DNA from 3 places in the Sphingomonas benefaciens genome. Region 3 is predicted to be linked to each of the others. Evidence: predicted binding sites of a transcription regulator. Region 3 holds the regulator's gene; each other region holds the start of a gene.
The links. The regulator LexA, encoded in region 3, represses DNA repair genes until DNA is damaged. The targets are predictions, from matches to a motif close to GTTCCNCNCTTGTTCT.

Region 1 (2,266 bases), on a different contig from region 3:
ACGCAGCAACCACCTCCTCGCGCCGGCCAGCCTTGCCAATGAGCGCCAAGGGTGGAAGGCCATCGGTTTTAATATCCAATGGCGATGCTTTCCGCCCCGGATGCCCTGCGATTACGGTCTTATAAGGGTGGCTTGCTGCCTCCGATCGCCGGCCGAGCTCGCGCATGGGCGGCTGCGCGTGCGTTGGCAGCGCCGCAATCTGCGTCTCGACGTCGGCGCGGGAAGGCAGGCCCTCGCGTGCCCACCGCGCGCCTGGCCGCCAACCGCCGCCCCGCGGCACCGAACAGGCGCCGGGGTCGTCATCTACCGGCAGCTCGAGGACCGGCCGTTCAGGCTGCCGCGAAGCGGACCGTTCCAACCGTCTCAGCCGCTCGATGGCCAAGTCCGGCAGGAACAGCGAGACGACCCGTCTCATCGCTGCCCTCCACAATCAGGGAGAACCCCTCACCCCCACGCTGGCGAGCGCACTCAACTGCCCATCTCGCCCTTCCTACACCCGCGACCTCAAGCCGCTCGGACGGCGCGGTGCCGATCCTCCAGCGGGTCCAGGCCGCAGATGGTTCGGCAAGCGGATCCTCGCCCAGACCGCGTCGACGACGTAGAAGTAGGACGGGCATGTCAGCCTCGGCCGCGACCAGCTGCAGACGTCGGGTCGCGACCATGGAAACCTTGCTCGCCTCCGCGACGATCGCAGACGGTGTGCCGTCACGCACCGCATCCTCGATCACCGCCAGGAGGGCCGCATCATCACGCGGTTGGGCATGGATCACGGCTGCGGCCGGTAGTCCGATCTGCTCCAGCGCCGGTGCATACAGGTCGGCGCGGCAGCTCGCCCACAGTACCGGCCCGCCTGTCGCAGCAGCTTCACGTGCGGCGATGCTCGCGAGGAAGAGGGTCGTTGCCGCGTCGTCGACCATCGTACCGCTCTGCGCCGTCGCTTCGTGCAACGCGCCAGCTCGGAGGCCCCCTGCCCCAAGTCGCCCGTCGATCGCGTCGACGCCAAACGGCATGACGCGGAAGTCGGTCGCGGGTGTGGCGATCGTCCGCACATGCGCTATGGTTGGTGCGACGGAAGAAAGGGCGGCGGGCATAAGGGCTAGACTCTACTTGTTCCCTTTATGTTCCGTTAACGCGGGCTGTTGGTCAAGTGGGTTTGCGTTTCTACCCCGTGCCATAAGGCGCCAGCGTCAAGCCGAACGGCCGATCTCACTCTTCCGCAAAAGCTTTGTAGACCAGGCCGATGCGGACGCTTTATAGCGAGCTCATGAGCCTCGGCCGCCTTGTTCGCGCTCTTGCGCTATCGTTCCTGGCGGTGATGCTTGTCCTGCGGGTCGGGCCGGTTTGCGAGGCCGTTGCAGTCGCTGCGGCGCCGATCGCCGCAGCTGATATGCAGATGATGGCTGGCTGCGATCAGCCCGTGAAGAAGCCGATCAAGGGCGCTTCCTCACAGGCGTGCATTGGCGGTTGCATTGCTGTCGATCCGCATCCGTCTCTCGCCGCCACAATCGCGCCGGCTGTCGCCGGTTCGCCGATCATGGCCGCTTATCCGCATCTTGAAGGTCACCGCGGTGGCCCTGCTCCCCCGCCCCCGCGAGCGGTGTGATCGACCAACATCCAACGATCACATTTCAAGGAATGCTCACATGAAGACCATCAAGTTTGTTGCCGCCGCTATCGCTCTCTCGCTCGTTCCCGCCACGGCCTTCGCTGCGGCCGATTGCTGCGCCGGCAAGGAGTGCTGCAAAGACGGTAAGGACTGCTGCAAAGACGGCAAAAGCGACTGCTGCAAGGACATGAAGGGCGGCGATCATGCCGGCCATGACATGTCGGGTATGTCGATGAAGTGATTGCGGACGGGGCGCTGGGAAGCGCCCCGTTTGTTTTTCTCCGTCGCCGCCTGGTTCATCCCGATAGCGGCAGGGTTGTTCTACCTGACACGAACAAATGGATCAGATGCAGGACTTCTACGGGTGGTGGAACGAGCGCACAAAGGCTGAGCGCAGAGGCTATCTCGTGACATGCTGGATACTGACCTTTTTGAGCGGCATCGAGGTCGGTAGAGCCCTCTTCCAAGACACCCACTAGCGCGCCGCGGCAGGTCGCCTCTCAGAGATCGATGTTGCGGTTCTTCATAGCTTCAGCCGCCAGATCACCGATCGGCCCTACCCCGCCAACGGTCTCGTAAATCACCGTGACGTCGTGGTCCTCGAGCTTGTCGAGCATCAGCGCGACGGCCCGCGCGCCCGCCTCATCCAGCACGGTCTTT
Region 2 (2,266 bases), on a different contig from region 3:
ACAATCTGCATCCCGACGTCATCATCGACCAGCCGCAGATCATGAAGAGCGGCCGTTTCCGCGAGCTGACCGACATTCTCCTCGGCTACTCGGGCGGCACGTTCATCTTCGAGTCCAAGGCGCTCAAGCTGTTCAATCGTCCCGAGCTTCCCGACCGCACCAAGCTCAGCAAGAATGTTCTTGCCAGCATCAAGAAGGGGCTCAAGCAGCTGAAGGGTGCGGCCCGCCAAATACGGGACGGCGCGACGATCTACGACCTCGACGGCCGCGAGCAAGAGGTTGAGCGCACCCAGCCGATCCACGCAATTATCCTCGTGCCCGACCTAAGGTTGCTGCCACCAAAGTTTGGGTTCGACATGATGGTGGAGTTCGTGAAGGCGACGCGCGGCTATCTTCACATCCTCGACCCTTCGGAACTGCTGCGGATCGTCCAGATCGTCGAGGGGCTCGTTCGGCGCAGTGAGAGCCAAACCATTACGCCGATGATGGCGCTCGACAGCCGGTTCATCGAGCGCGCTGAAACCTGTGTCGAAGCTCAGTCGCTGAACGTCGAGATCATCACGCGGTTCGAAGCCGCGTTCTGACGCTGAGTCGTTAAAAGAGCTTCAGCCCATACGGCGGGTTGTAAATCCAACTTGTTCACTTGTGGGCTGTTCAAGCGCTTTGATCGCTGCGGTAATCCAAACCCTTTATATCACAGATGCTAGGACTGGCATGCGCGCGTTGCGCGCTTCGAGATACGGCATGCCCTCGCGGATGACGAGCTGGCGGACAACAAAGCCGCGGTCGACGATCGCGATGACGATACGGCCGTTGACCGGCTTGGCGTCCCGGTCGACCACGACGACGTCGTTATCGTAGAGGCCGGCATCGACCATCAAGCTGCCGCCAACCCGGACGACGAAGCTCGCGGCGCGATCGAGGCGCAGCAGCTCGATCAGGTCGATCGCATCCTCCTGCCAGTCATGCGCCGACGCCGGCCGCCCCGACGCTCCGCAGGCGCAGATCGGCCGGCACCGCGGCGACGGGAATGGGCTGATTGGATGCGAAAGACAGGCGCGGCGTCATTCCTCCGCTCCTACCGTCGATCGGAACATATTGAGAACGTCTGATTTCTATCCTGCGACGAAGCGCGGTGCTGATCGATTGTGCCCCGGTGCAACGCGTTGCATCGCACTGCATCCTGTTGCAGCGCGTCGGCATCGTTTGCGTTGCGCTCGCCTTCTCGACGGCCAGTTCGGTGATCGACGGAAGTTACTTCGCTATCGTTGGCGAAATTCGCTACGTTCACCGCGTACGTGGTTCGACGAGGCTTCGACGTGCGATCCACGTGCGCTTCGTAAGGGATTTTTCGATCGACATTTCGGCTTTCGATATTACGCCTAATTTTAATGCGGCATTCTTTGGTGGATATCTAACGTGGAATTCTAATTTCTACTCTTATGGATCGTTGGTATCCACGTTGGTGCACGATAAGCGGAATAATTCGGTGTGCAAAAGATGCGCTATATGATTTAGGCTTGGTTTCGCTCTTAAAGCGATTTCTGTTCGACGTTATGAGCTTCGCCTACATATTGTAGGCTACAAATTGAGGATCGTAGCCGACATCTTAATGTCGTGTTGACCGGCCATGGATTTGGGATTATAGCGCCACCACCCACCCCCCGAAGCGCATCCTTCGGGATGCGTCGAGGGGGCCCGTTCACACCGGGCTTACCCCGCAAATTGCAACTCTGGACGGGGGTGGCGATCTAGTGGCGACTAGAGGGTGGCCCGCGATTTAATCGCGGGCCACTTCTTGTGTTTTAGCCCTGACGGGGATTTATGTCAAATCCCGTGTTCTCATTGGATCGTTTCCAGATACGCTGCATCGACAGACATGAAGAAACGTTGATGCAGGGCAATGCCGCTCAAGCAGTGGCCTCACCCGACATTTGTTGAAAAGCCTAAAATATCATCGTCACGCCGATTGCTAATCATTGCTTCCCCGCCCTACAGTTTCAGGGTGATCCATCCGCCAGAGGAGCAAGCATGGCAGACGAATACGCAACCCATCCCGTCGAACTCGCGACCGAGTTGACGATCGCTTGGCTGGGTAACCAGCACAATCGCGTCACTCCCGAAGACGTCCCGGCCTTTCTTCAGAAGATGCATGAAACCGTGTGCGCACTTGCCGATGGCGGTAGTGCTTCCGCCGAACAGGCTTCGATAGCAACCGCCGAATATACGCCGGCAGTATCGGTGCGGAAGTCGTTGTCTTCACCCG
Region 3 (2,266 bases):
GGCGGTCTCGGCACGATCCCCGTCCGCCGCCGCATCCGCGTCGCGCTTTGCGCCACCGGTGACGAACTGGTCGAGCCAGGCAGCGCCGGTTGTGACGCCCTGCCGGAGTCCAACCGCGCGATGCTGGCGGCGATGCTCGCCGACCTGCCGATCGACCTCGTCGACCTCGGCATCCTGCCCGACGATCTCGTCACCTTGCGCGATGCCTTCGCCGGCGTCGACGCCGACCTGATCGTCACCACCGGCGGCGCGTCGGTCGGCGACCACGACCTCGTCCGGCCGGCGCTGGAGGCCGCCGGCGGCGCGATCGATTTCTGGCGCATCGCGTTACGGCCGGGCAAGCCGATGATGGCCGGCCGGATCGGCGCGGCGCTGGTGCTCGGCCTGCCGGGCAATCCGGTCTCGGCCTTTGTCACCGCGACGCTGTTCGTGCGGCCGGTGATCGCGCATCTCGCCGGCGCCCGGAACCCGCTGCCGCGCACGACCAGCACGATCCTTGGCGAAAGTCTGCCGGCGAACGGCGGCCGCACCGACTATCTGCGCGCCGAACTTCGCGAAGGCCGCGCATATGCGTCGACCATACAGGACAGTTCGATGCTGTTGACGCTTGCGCGGTCGCATTGCTTGATCGTCCGCCCCGCCGGCGCCCCGGCCGCGCAGACGGGCGACTCGGCAGAAATCCTCATGATCGCTTGACGAGCGCCGGTCCGTTCCCTAGAAGTTCCGCGTCTGTTCTGACGGGAAGGACCGCCCAATGCTCACGCGCAAGCAGCACGAGCTCGTCTGCTTCATCAACGATCGGCTGGAGGAAACCGGCGTTTCCCCGTCGTTCGAGGAAATGAAGGAAGCGCTCGACCTCAAGTCCAAATCCGGTGTGCACCGGTTGATCAGCGCGCTGGAAGAACGACATTTCATCCGCCGTCTGCCCAATCGGGCGCGGGCGCTGGAGGTGCTCCGCATGCCGGAGCGGCCCGAGCGCAAGGCAGCGCCTGCGGCGGCCGCATCCGTGCCTGCCCCTGCGGCACGCGGCAACGTGCGCCCGGCGCCGCAGCCGGCCAACGACGTGGTCGAGATCCCGCTGCATGGCCGGATCGCGGCCGGCGTGCCGATCGAGGCGTTCGAGGGCAGTTCGATGCTCGCGGTACCCGCCGCGCTGCTCGGCTCAGGCGAGCATTACGCGCTCGAAGTGTCCGGCGATTCCATGGTCGAGGCGGGCATCCTCGACGGCGACTATGCGCTGATCCGCCGGACCGAAACCGCTCGCGATGGCGAGATCGTCGTCGCGCTGATCGAGGAGAGCGAGGCGACGCTCAAATACTTCCGCCGGGAAGGTGCGATGATCCGCCTCGATCCGGCCAATCGGGCGTACGAACCGCAGCGTTACACGCCGGACATCGTGCGCGTGCAGGGCAAGCTGTCGGGCATCCTGCGGCGTTACGATTGAAGTTGCTGCGTCAGTTCGCGAGGCAGTGACAAGCACGACACCGGAATGTCCCGGTTTGGGACAGACGCTAGGGCGCATTCCCCGCCATTGGTGGCGCTTGCTTCGGTCGTACGATGCCACCGATCGACCGCCGATGCGCTTTGCAGTCGCCGACGCGGCGTCCGGGTCGGTCCCCGCCTGTGACGTGGGGGCACCCCAGATCCGCAGGTGAGCGGTCGCGTAGCGAGGCCAGGCCGCGGCATGGGCTTCCAGCGTTCGTCGTTGACCTCTCGGGTCTCGGCTCGTCAGCGTGACGCGTTTGTCGGCGGCGACGTCTTGTCATGGCGATAGGTCACGCGGGATCGGCAGCCGCCACCGTGACATTGCGTCACGATGTTCCGGCCGCGCCAGCCGTCCGGTCGATACAGCACCGCTGCGGCCGGGCGTGCGACGGGCGGATGCAGCCAAGGGTGTGCGTCGCCGGATTGGCGCACGGTGACGATCCGACGCGTAGCGAGGGTCACCGCCACCCCACCCGTTTCCGCCAGCACCGGCGCGTCGAGCTTCAGCCAGCGGGGCGTGCAGCCACGCGGCAGCCGCCGTTCGCTGATCACGATATCCGCCTGCCGACATGCCGCGATCAGCGTCGGCCAGGGCAGCGGATAGGGGCTCCGTGTCGCCAGCACCCGCCATCGGCGCCCGCCGCGGTCCAACGCGATGACGCAGGCATCGCGCGTGCAGTGCGCCGCGGTGCTGTCCGCGAGGAAGGCCGGCTCTCCATCGACACCGCCCGTCTCGCTCAACATCGCCCGTGTGTAATCGCCGGCGCGGTCGCGCAGGATC

Region 1: a site for LexA is predicted at 1,110-1,125, ahead of ACU5AX_RS18435 (ImuA family protein). Genes of this name have one in related genera too.
Region 2: a site for LexA is predicted at 1,091-1,106, ahead of ACU5AX_RS20490 (LexA family protein). Genes of this name have one in related genera too.

What each region holds. Positions count from the first base shown of each region.
Region 1 is NZ_JBREIC010000007.1:63,886-66,151, reverse strand. It holds gene ACU5AX_RS18440 (Y-family DNA polymerase) at 1-415, opposite strand, end outside; gene ACU5AX_RS18435 (ImuA family protein) at 330-1,091, opposite strand; gene ACU5AX_RS18430 (hypothetical protein) at 1,265-1,603, shown strand; gene ACU5AX_RS18425 (hypothetical protein) at 1,644-1,847, shown strand; gene ACU5AX_RS18420 (hypothetical protein) at 2,107-2,266, opposite strand, start outside.
Region 2 is NZ_JBREIC010000011.1:25,681-27,946, forward strand. It holds gene ACU5AX_RS20485 (hypothetical protein) at 1-584, shown strand, start outside; gene ACU5AX_RS20490 (LexA family protein) at 690-1,007, opposite strand; gene ACU5AX_RS20495 (Ros/MucR family transcriptional regulator) at 2,032-2,266, shown strand, end outside.
Region 3 is NZ_JBREIC010000001.1:693,385-695,650, forward strand. It holds gene ACU5AX_RS03275 (molybdopterin molybdotransferase MoeA) at 1-696, shown strand, start outside; gene lexA (transcriptional repressor LexA) at 755-1,444, shown strand; gene ACU5AX_RS03285 (ComEC/Rec2 family competence protein) at 1,729-2,266, opposite strand, start outside.